Regions from separate parts of the Bacillus nitratireducens genome, predicted to be linked through region 1. Evidence: riboswitches for the same ligand, from Rfam matches in the RefSeq annotation. Region 1 holds a riboswitch; the other holds the start of a gene.
What was found. Region 1 has a riboswitch for FMN ahead of ribD (bifunctional diaminohydroxyphosphoribosylaminopyrimidine deaminase/5-amino-6-(5-phosphoribosylamino)uracil reductase RibD). Riboswitches for the same ligand answer to the same signal wherever they lie in the genome.

Region 1 (5,183 bases):
AATGACGCCAGCTGGCTCAGCTCCGCAAAGTTTTGCTAAATCGACAGCAGCTTCTGTATGACCCGCGCGGCGAAGGACACCACCTTCTTTCGCAATTAATGGAAAGATATGTCCAGGGCGGTTAAAATCAGTTCCTTTAGATGCGGGATTTAATAATTCCTGTATTGTCGTAGCGCGCTCATGAGCACTAATGCCTGTTGTTGTAGAAACGTGATCGATGCTTACTGTAAAAGCAGTATGATGTGAATCCGTATTATGAGAAACCATTGGTTCTAACTGTAGACGTTTTGCGTACCCTTCCGTAATTGGTACGCAAACGAGACCACGACCGTGTGTAATCATAAAATTAATCGTTTCTGGTGTAATGTACTCTGCTAAAGCAATAAAGTCGCCTTCATTTTCTCGGTTTTCATCATCACATACGATAACGACTTTTCCTTGTTTTAAATCTTCTAGAGCTTCTTCAATACGATGAAACATTGTGCTTCCCCCTTATAGAAATCCGTTTTCTTGTAAAAAGCTTTCGGTCATTGAATCAGTTCTTTTTGCGGGCTTTGAAATAAAGCGTTCAATATATTTTCCAATCATGTCACACTCAATGTTTACGATGTCCCCGGCTTTTTTTTCTCCGATGACAGATTCACTTACTGTGTGCGGGATGAGTGAGATTGTAATTGAAGATTCGTCTATATCAAATATTGTTAAGCTAGTGCCATCAACAGCAACGGATCCTTTATGCAAACAATAGCGTAGTAATTCATCAGAAATTGCTATTTTGTAATAGATGGCATTGTAATGTTGTTTTTTAGTTAAAATCGTACCGATGCCATCGATATGTCCGGTGACGAAATGTCCACCGAATCGTCCATTTGCAGCCATCGCCCGTTCTAAATTCACTTTGGCACTGGGCTTTAGCATACGAAGTGATGTTGCTTTCATTGTTTCAGGCATTGCGTCGACAGTGAATGAAGTAGTCGTAAAAGTAGTTACCGTTAAGCAAATGCCATTAACTGCGATACTATCGCCTAATTTGACATCTGATAAAATTTGGTTTGCGTTAATAGTTAGCTTCATTGCTTCACCACTTTGAGTCATGCTTGATATCGTTCCTAACTCTTCTACGATTCCTGTAAACATTCCGTCACCTCGCTTTTTAAGGTTGCAACAATTTTTATATCATTACCGATTTGTTTCATCTCTTGAATTGTTAAGGAAAGTGCATCTTGTAACTTCGAAAAACCAGCTCCGCCAAATAAGGTGGGTGCATCTTTTCCGCCAATTAATTTTGGGCTTATATAGGTCACAATTTCATTAAAACTATTTGTTTTTAAGAAGTTTGCATGCACCGTTTGACCACCTTCAACGAACAGAGAAAGAATTTGTTTCTCACCGAGTAGGGATAGGACATCTTGTATTTCAATTTGCTGTGTTTTCATTTGGAATACAGCTATATTGTTAGATTCATAAGACGCTATTTTCTCTTTGTTTACATCCTTACCGACAATAATCCATGTCGGAGCTAAGCCATCTGTTATGACATGAGAAGATGGCGGCGTTCTTAAGTGGGTATCTAAAATAACGCGTATAGGATGTTTACCTCCGTTTGGAATTCGTGTTGTTAAGTGTGGATTATCAGTTAGAACTGTATTCACACCGACTAGGATAGCATCATGCATATGACGATATTGGTGAACATCAGCGCGTGCTTCTTCGCCTGTAATCCACTGGCTTTCACCGGTTACAGTTGCTGTTTTTCCATCTAAGCTCATTGCTGTTTTTATTGTTACAAAGGGACGTTTCGTTTTCATATAGTGAAAAAAGTATCGATTTAATAAAGTGGCTTCCGCCTCAAGAACACCAGTAGTTACCTCGATTCCAGTTTCTTCCAATCTCCTTTTTCCATTGCCGGAAACGAGTGGATTGCAATCAAGAGTAGCAATTACAACACGCTGAACTCCCTTTTCAATGAGTAATTCACAGCAAGGGGGTGTTTTTCCAAAATGGCTACATGGTTCAAGTGTTACATAAACAGTAGCGCCTTTTGCTCTTTCACCAGCCATGTGAAGAGCATGAACTTCAGCATGTTCTTCACCAGCACACATGTGGGCACCCATTCCAACAATTTTTCCATCTTTAACAATAACGGCACCAACCATAGGGTTTGGACTGGTCTGTCCTGATGTACCTTGTGCTAACTGCAAGGCAAGCGCCATATATTCTTGATCAGTCATTCTCTTCACCTCTCCTGAAAAAATCAAAAAACCCCAAGGATATAAAATCCTTGGGGTTTGGGAGACGTGATTTCTAGAAATATAGTTCGAATACGAAAGTATAGGAAAGAAACCTAACGATGACTGATATTTTGGCATAAGGAAAAAACCTAGCAAAATATCAAATTCTTTCAACGCTAGTCGTATCTTTTTATTTCAGTATAGAAACATAAGTATACAAAATAAAACATATATAAAGATTCAAAATGAAACTTTAAAAATATGCATACTGAAATAAAAGTGTATTCGCTATATAAAATTACTAGAAAACATATCCTTCTCCCATCCAGACTATACTGTCGGCCCTAGAGTTTCACTAGATCCACCGTTTTCGAGTTGAAAACGGGTCACGGACTTAGAAGCTCTCGCTTCATCACCGCCGGTTGGGAATTTCACCCGACCCCGAAGGATGTTGTTTGCTCACATTATAGCACAAAAAAGAAAAAAGCAAAGTAAAAAATATTCGAATGTGAAGAATTGTGTGAAAATAGATGTAATAGGAATGGGGATAAAATCAGTAGAAATGTTGCAAGTATACGGTGTTAATAGTGAAAAAACATGCACAAAAAATGTGCATGTTACGTACAAAACTATTCTGCCTCTGGTGCTCTAACAACAGATTCGAATTTGCCTTTATGCGAAGCATCGCAATAAGGCATGTTTTTCGATAAACCACAACGACATAAAGAAAATGCTGGTTTTGCTGGGAATACATTCCCTTGCGAGTCAACTAATTCCACGTCCCCTGTAACGCGAAAAGAGCCATTATCATTTACTTTGATTTGTACTTTTGCCAACCTAATCCCTCCTTCCCAAACGCTTAATCTCATCATATAATCAGGGAGAGTACTTGACAATACAAAAAGAGCACTTTGTTTGAGAGAGAAGAGAGTGTTATAATAGTTTTTATAACTGACTAGAGTAAGGTGACGAAAGATGGATAAAAAATTACGAACACTACAAAATATTGCAAATGAGCGCACGTGGGCATCATTTTTGAATGATAATCATCCATATAGTTTACTTCATTGGTCAATCGCAGGTGTAGGACAAGAACCGAAAGATGTTTGGTTACTGCAAGATGAGGTGACCTTTCAAACGACGGAATTTCCGACGCTAGATGAGGCAATAAAGTGGATTTCTGAAAACATGGAACAAGTTACAGACGTTTTAGCGCAGTAAAAAAACAGGCTTATGCAAGCCTGTTTTTTGTTTCTTTTACATATGAGTTTAAAAATTGATCAACGGCTGCTTCATATTCTTCTTTATTTTCGTTATAAGAGCAAGCGTGTGCACCGTGTTCTGCAATATAAAGTTGTTTATTATTTTCTTTCGCTTCATATAACGCTTTCGTCATATCAGCTAAAATATAATCGTCATCTTTACTATGAATAAAGAGAACGGGATTGTTAATGTTTTTTATACAATCGATTGGTGAAACTTCACGAATCGTATAACCGTCACGCACTTTTAAAAAAGCATTTGCTAAAGGTAATAAAGGCCATTTAGGTAAATGGAATTCAACCTTTAAACGGTGCTGTAATTGCCCGTAGAAATCAGAAAAAGGACAATCTGCAATATAAAAATCGGCACCATCTTCTACAAGTCCTGCATATTGAAGAAGGGTTGCAGCCCCCATAGATTCACCATGAATTCCAAGGATAATATTCGTTCCAAAACGACCTTTTAGCCAGTCAACTACTGACTTTAAATCGTGTTTTTCATAGTATCCATAGCTTGTTGTTTTACCACCTGTTTTACCATGGCGGCGATGATCATAAATAAATACGTTATATCCTCTGCTTAAAAATAAGTTTGCATACTTAACGGAATTCATTTTATTTACAGTCACACCGTGGCAAAAAATCATAAATTTATTGGAATGCCCAGCTGGCATGTAGTATCCGTGAAGTTCGTATCCAAATTGAGAAGAGATGTGAATTTCTTCTTTTTGAATAGCGTTAAAATCGTCCAAATGAAAATGCTTTTTCGTTTCACGCTCTAAAACTTCTTCCTCTGTCTTTTTCTTCAAGTACATAACTTTATTTGTAAAGAAAATCCCAATCGCAGTTATTGCACCTAGTATAGTAAACAATGTTGTAAAAAAACGTTTCATACTTTACCTCATCCTCCAAATACCTCTACATATGATACACTTACATTGTATCACAATGATATAAAAAGGGGAGAAATCGTATATGGTTCATATACAAAAAATTACACCAGAAATGAAAGAAACAATTCGGGTGTTTATGTGTGAAAACTGGGGGAGTTCAATGATGGTCTCGCGAGGCAGAGCACATCAATTAGAACAATTACCTGGTTTTATCGCACTTAAAAATGACAGAATAGTGGGAATTATAACGTGTGAAGTGCTAAAAAACATGTGTGAAATTGTTTCGTTAGATAGTTTTGAGGAGGGAAATGGGATTGGGACAGAACTGGTGGATTGTGTATTGCAAATGGCAAGGGAAAATGAGTGTGAAAAAGTGTGGCTCATTACGACGAATGATAATATGAACGCACTCCGATTTTATCAAAAACGTAATTTCATAATGACGAACTTATACATGGACGCCGTAAAGGAAGCACGAAAAATAAAGAAAGAAATTCCGTTTATTGGTTATGGTAATATTGCAATTTTACATGAAATTCAGTTGGAATATATTTTGTAAGCAAAGTGAAAGGTGTGTAACAATTTTCAGAAATATAAAACAATATTCTTGACGAATGTTATATTTTGGTTTAGTTTAAAATTGTAATCTATTACCATATTAAGGGGTGACGATGTGGCAACTATACGTGATGTTGCAAAATTGGCTGGTGTTTCAGTTGCAACCGTTTCAAGAGTTATTAATGAAAAAGGATATGTCCATGAAGATACGGTAAAACAAGTAAAGCAAGCAATTGAAG
Region 2 (5,183 bases), on a different contig from region 1:
TTTTCACTTAACGTCCGAAAACTATTAAATGCAATAACTCGATTTTTCACGACATACTTTAATTGCGTAACTTGGTCTTCCATTAAAGATAATAATGGTGATACAACAAGCACCGTCCCCTCTTGCAGAAGCCCCGGAAGTTGATAACACATTGACTTTCCCCTTCCAGTCGGAAGCATTGCTACAACATCTTTTCCTTCCAATAAGTCCGTAATAACTCCTTTTTGCCCCGGACGAAATTCAGAATATCCAAACCACTTATATAAATATTCCTCAAGCTTCATTAATACCCTCCATCCGTGCCAATACAAGACGGACTTCAAAATAAGAGATCCCCTCTCCAACCGCTTGCTTCAACACACGCAATTTACGTGTTTGTAATGCTTCAATTACTTTTGATACTTTTTCTATTTTTTCTTTTTCCATAAACATCTCAATAGAAAATTCTTTTTCTCGTAAAGCAATCTCCACAAAATGATCTTCTATCGTGGCAACCTTTAAATTCCGAATTGTCGCTATTTCTTCTAAAGAGCGTCCTTGTCTCCAAAAATTATATGTTTTTTTCGTTGATAAGCTAAATAAATCAGCTTTCTCATTTGGATAAGAAATAATTTCAACTAATAATGGAAATTCATTTTCTTTATTGCGAACTTCTTGAATAAGGAAATGAATTGTACCCCAAAATAAAAAGTACACTCGAAATACATCTTGTTTCGTAATCTCCGCTAATTGTTGTAAAGTACACCCGATACGTTCATAGCCAGTTAACCGATATGTTATGATTGTCGCTTCTACTGAATTATTTTTTTGTAAAAGAGTATCCATCTCCTTCCACAATCTTTTAGCCAATTCATTTCTCGTATATGGTATTCCCGTGAGAAAACGTTTTACCCACATCATTATTTCTGTATCCTGTTGAATTGGAATAAATTTCGCATTCGCCTGTTGTATATTCGAAATGGTTTGAACGATTAATGATAATCTCTTCCAAAACGTTTCACCTATTTCACCATAGTGTAAACCATGTAAATACGTCGGAAAGGCAAATTCATCTTCCCATTTGTTTAATTGCATGATACCCGCAGTCGTTAACACGTATGTATTATCATCTATAGATTGAACTAAATCCGTCTGTAACAACTTGGCAACTTCTTGATCATAATCAGCTCTATTTAATGATTTATAAATCCCAAACAAAAAAGAAATTTGAAACATATTCCCATCTTGTAATGTTTGCGACGATCTCTTTCCTTTTAACAAATAATAAATCGAAGAAACGGTTCTTTCACCATTCAATTGTTTTAAACAATATAATAAAGTATATTGTAGCTGCATTACCGCTTCCACCTTTCAGTCTAACTTCATTCCTTTTTCAATACGATCGCATTTAACTTATCATATTCACACTACATGCTTGTATATATTCTATTGTATCAAACGAAATAACATTTAAGTATTTTGAAAATCTTATGAAATTATTCAAAAACAAGTTGACACCCTAATTGATAAGCATTATCATTATAATTTTATGTTGAAAAGTTTTAAAAACCGTTTTACAATAAGGTTATAATTTTTTGACGAACTTTTCACATACATATTATTAGGAGGGAAAAAAGATGGCAAAATATACAATCGTTGATAAAGATACTTGTATTGCATGTGGTGCTTGTGGCGCTGCTGCACCAGACATTTATGACTATGATGATGAAGGTATTGCATTTGTAACATTAGACGATAACCAAGGTATTGTTGAAATTCCAGATGTATTAATTGAAGATATGATGGATGCATTCGAAGGCTGTCCAACTGACTCAATTAAAGTTGCTGACGAATCATTTGATGGCGACTCTTTAAAATTCGAATAGTCTTTTATTAACTTCAAAAAATGCCCCTCATATGGATGAGGGGTATTTTTTGTTTTCTATTTTCATTCTATTTAATAAAAAAACATTAGTAGTCCATACTACTAATGGTTTTTTTATCCCGCTATTTGCGGGCAGTAAGACCCCTACCTCAAAATTCAACGAAAGCAAAGAAGTTAGGTGAGGGGCGGGCTGCCCGTAAATGCCCGATTGGTGAAGGCTAATAATCAGTGGGAGATGAACAAAGCCCCCACTGATTAAAGTTTCACTTTATATTTTATGCATTATTCATTTTTGCAAACACCCATACTTTCAGGCGTGAGAACAACGCTACAAATACAATTGTCACTACAATTCCTTTAATCAAATTAAATGGTAAGATTGCCGTTACAACAGTTGTTTTTATAGCATCACTAGACATAGCTGGTGAATTTAAAAACCAAGTGTAAGCTGGGAATATGATGATGTAGTTTAATACACTCATGATTAACGCCATTGTAATTGTCCCTAGCATTAATCCTGTAGTTAAACTCTTTACAGTACGATACTTTCTAAATAAGAAAGCTGCTGGTCCAATAAATAAACATCCTGCAATAAAGTTTGCAATTTCTCCAACTGGCACTCCCGTTAAGCTTCCTTGAATCCCGTAATGTAAAATATTTTTTATCGCTTCTACAATTACTCCTGCAATCGGTCCAAAAATAATCGCCGCAATTAAAGCTGGCACATCACTAAAATCAATTTTTAAAAATGGCGGAAGCCCTGGGAATGGAAAATCCAACATCATTAGTAAATACGCAATACTACTTAGCATCGCTACACTCACCATCTGCACTACACTGTTTTTTTGTTTCATCTTTCTCTCTCCTTTTCCATCGATCTTCTCATGGAAAGTGGAAAGGTTCTGCTATGCCTATTTTTTCATAGAACGAAAAAACCCCTTTGCGATTTACACAAAGGGAGAGTTTTAAGGCACATCAAACAGACGTTCAAATACTTATCTTTTTTGAACGCTTGAACCTCCATCTTCTCCCATCCAGACTATACTGTCGGCTTTGGAATCACACCAAATCCTGCCTTAACGGCTCGCGGGCTTAGAACGAAATTATTAACTGTTCATCACCGCCGGTCGGGATTTTCACCCTGCCCCGAAGATAGACCGATATTCTATTTTCCACTTCATTATACAACAACATGATCGTATTGTGAACAAAAAAAGTGTAACTTATTAAAAATAAGTTATTAACTTTATATAACAAAAAATACAATCAATATATTTTACAATATAACCCATATTTTTTATCCCGCATTAACGGGCAGTAAGACTCCCACCTCGAAATTCGGCGAATGCGAGGAAGTTAGGCAGGAGTCGGGCTGCCCGTAAAAGCCCGATTGGTTCAACTAATAATCAGTGGGGGATGGAAAAAACCCCCACTGATTAAAGTTTCACTTTATAATTCGGTATTTCTCTTATGAATCCCCCTAGTCATATATCGTTAAAAGTGATAAGATGTTGAATTGTTAAGATAAGAACATTTTCTGAGTTATGGAGGAAATGTCATGAAGAAAGATAAAAGACACTCTATTCGAGAAGCAATGAAAAAGAACTTAAGAAAAGAATACTTTTATTTGAAAAAAGAATTACTTTTCTACTGTCCAATTGATCTAGGCACATTCTCAAGAGAGACATACTACGCTACTTTTGACCAAGATGGCATAAGTATTTATCAGTACGATAAAAAAACAGAAAGTAAATTAAAATTGTGTGAGCGTCATCCATGGAAGAGTTGGAATAAGGTAAAAGTTGATCACTATTTAACAACTTCTCAATTTATTTTCCAAGGTGAGCGAAACTGGATTTTATCCCTTTTCCAAAAAGGAAAAGAAGCTCAAAAAATAATTGAAGAACATACATCTTTACAAATTGAAGTTGTTTCCCGTCCTTTTTCCAAGAAACTTCCTGGTTTCCGTTCTAATACACCATTGAATAAATACATCGGTAGCATTTGTTACACTGCACTTATTGCATTTTTATTAAAATGGATGATTCCATTTCAAGCACCACAAATCGCCCTGTATTCTCTTTCAATTGGCTTTATGCTTCTTGGTTTACTTTGTCTTACAATTGGTCTAATCGAACCAAGTATCGTACTATTTCGGACAAAAGAAAAAACAAGAACAAAAGTCTTTTACTTATATAGCTACTTAGCTATTTCTGGATTTATATGTGTCTTTATTTTTTGGTAAAAGAAACCGTCCCAAAAGATTTTTTGGGACGGTTTTTCATTAGGAATAGGTTACTCTTATCTTCGTATGTTATTGCTAAGTCAACATTTCTTGTCGAAACGTCGATATAAATTCATTTACTATCATATTCTTAAAAATCTATTCAAAAGTTATACTTCGGGAAGTTTCCTTTACTTAACGTATAGTTGTTGGTTCGGATAGATTCGCTCTTGTTGTAATCCATTTTTCACTTTGATTTCCTCAACTGTCATACTAAATCTCCGAGCAATACTAACTAAAGTATCACCTTTTTGTACAACATATAATGATGATGACACGACTTGATTTCTTTGTTCATTTAAAACAAGCAACGGATTCATCGCATTCCTTTTCTCCATCGTCCATCTTCCTTGATGCACTTCTAAATGCAAATGCGCTCCTCGCGATTCTCCTGTATTCCCTACCTCTCCAATTCGCTCTCCTTTTGAAATATTATCCCCTTGAACTACATATCTCTTATTTAAATGCGCATAAACAGCCTCATATTCTCCATGTTTAATAAACACAACATTTCCATAACTACTTGAAAAATAAGACTTTGTCACCTTACCATTTTGAATAGCTGCAACAGGCGTTCCAATGGACGCAGCTATATCAATACCATAGTGTTTCCCATGTCTTGTCCCAAAATAATCACTTACCTGCCCATCAACAGGCCATATCCACTGATTCTCTTCAGCGTAAACATGTAATTGAGATGAAAATAATATACTCAATATCACCACGCCACATTTTAACGCTTTCATATACATCCTCCGTTTTCTAATAACCGTCATACCTTCTCTATTGTGGGATATTACAGAAGAAAGTATACAAAAAAAGGAAGTGAATTACTCCACTTCCTTCTCTTTTTTATTGCGAAAAACAAGTGCACTGCGGTTATATTCCACATCTTTCACTTGTAAACGCGCATTTATTACTCTAGCTACCGCAAACAAATAATCAGATAACCTATTTACATACTTTAGAACAATGTCATTGGTTTCTCCTTCTTTTTGCAATGACACTATACAACGTTCTGCTCTTCTTATAACT

Region 2: another riboswitch for FMN. It lies ahead of Q3V31_RS03865 (ECF transporter S component); the one in region 1 lies ahead of ribD (bifunctional diaminohydroxyphosphoribosylaminopyrimidine deaminase/5-amino-6-(5-phosphoribosylamino)uracil reductase RibD).

Annotation. Positions count from the first base shown of each region.
Region 1 is NZ_JAUMJO010000002.1:58,118-63,300, forward strand. It holds gene ribBA (bifunctional 3,4-dihydroxy-2-butanone 4-phosphate synthase/GTP cyclohydrolase II) at 1-480, opposite strand, end outside; gene ribE (riboflavin synthase) at 493-1,137, opposite strand; gene ribD (bifunctional diaminohydroxyphosphoribosylaminopyrimidine deaminase/5-amino-6-(5-phosphoribosylamino)uracil reductase RibD) at 1,119-2,231, opposite strand; FMN riboswitch at 2,541-2,684, opposite strand; gene Q3V31_RS06600 (CDGSH iron-sulfur domain-containing protein) at 2,861-3,067, opposite strand; gene Q3V31_RS06605 (YqkC family protein) at 3,207-3,452, shown strand; gene Q3V31_RS06610 (alpha/beta hydrolase) at 3,463-4,386, opposite strand; gene Q3V31_RS06615 (GNAT family N-acetyltransferase) at 4,469-4,945, shown strand; gene Q3V31_RS06620 (LacI family DNA-binding transcriptional regulator) at 5,060-5,183, shown strand, end outside.
Region 2 is NZ_JAUMJO010000001.1:731,588-736,770, forward strand. It holds gene Q3V31_RS03850 (RecQ family ATP-dependent DNA helicase) at 1-284, opposite strand, end outside; gene Q3V31_RS03855 (YpbB family protein) at 274-1,335, opposite strand; gene Q3V31_RS03860 (ferredoxin) at 1,617-1,865, shown strand; gene Q3V31_RS03865 (ECF transporter S component) at 2,140-2,718, opposite strand; FMN riboswitch at 2,883-3,022, opposite strand; gene Q3V31_RS03870 (hypothetical protein) at 3,423-4,109, shown strand; gene Q3V31_RS03875 (peptidoglycan DD-metalloendopeptidase family protein) at 4,280-4,894, opposite strand; gene Q3V31_RS03880 (cob(I)yrinic acid a,c-diamide adenosyltransferase) at 4,979-5,183, opposite strand, start outside.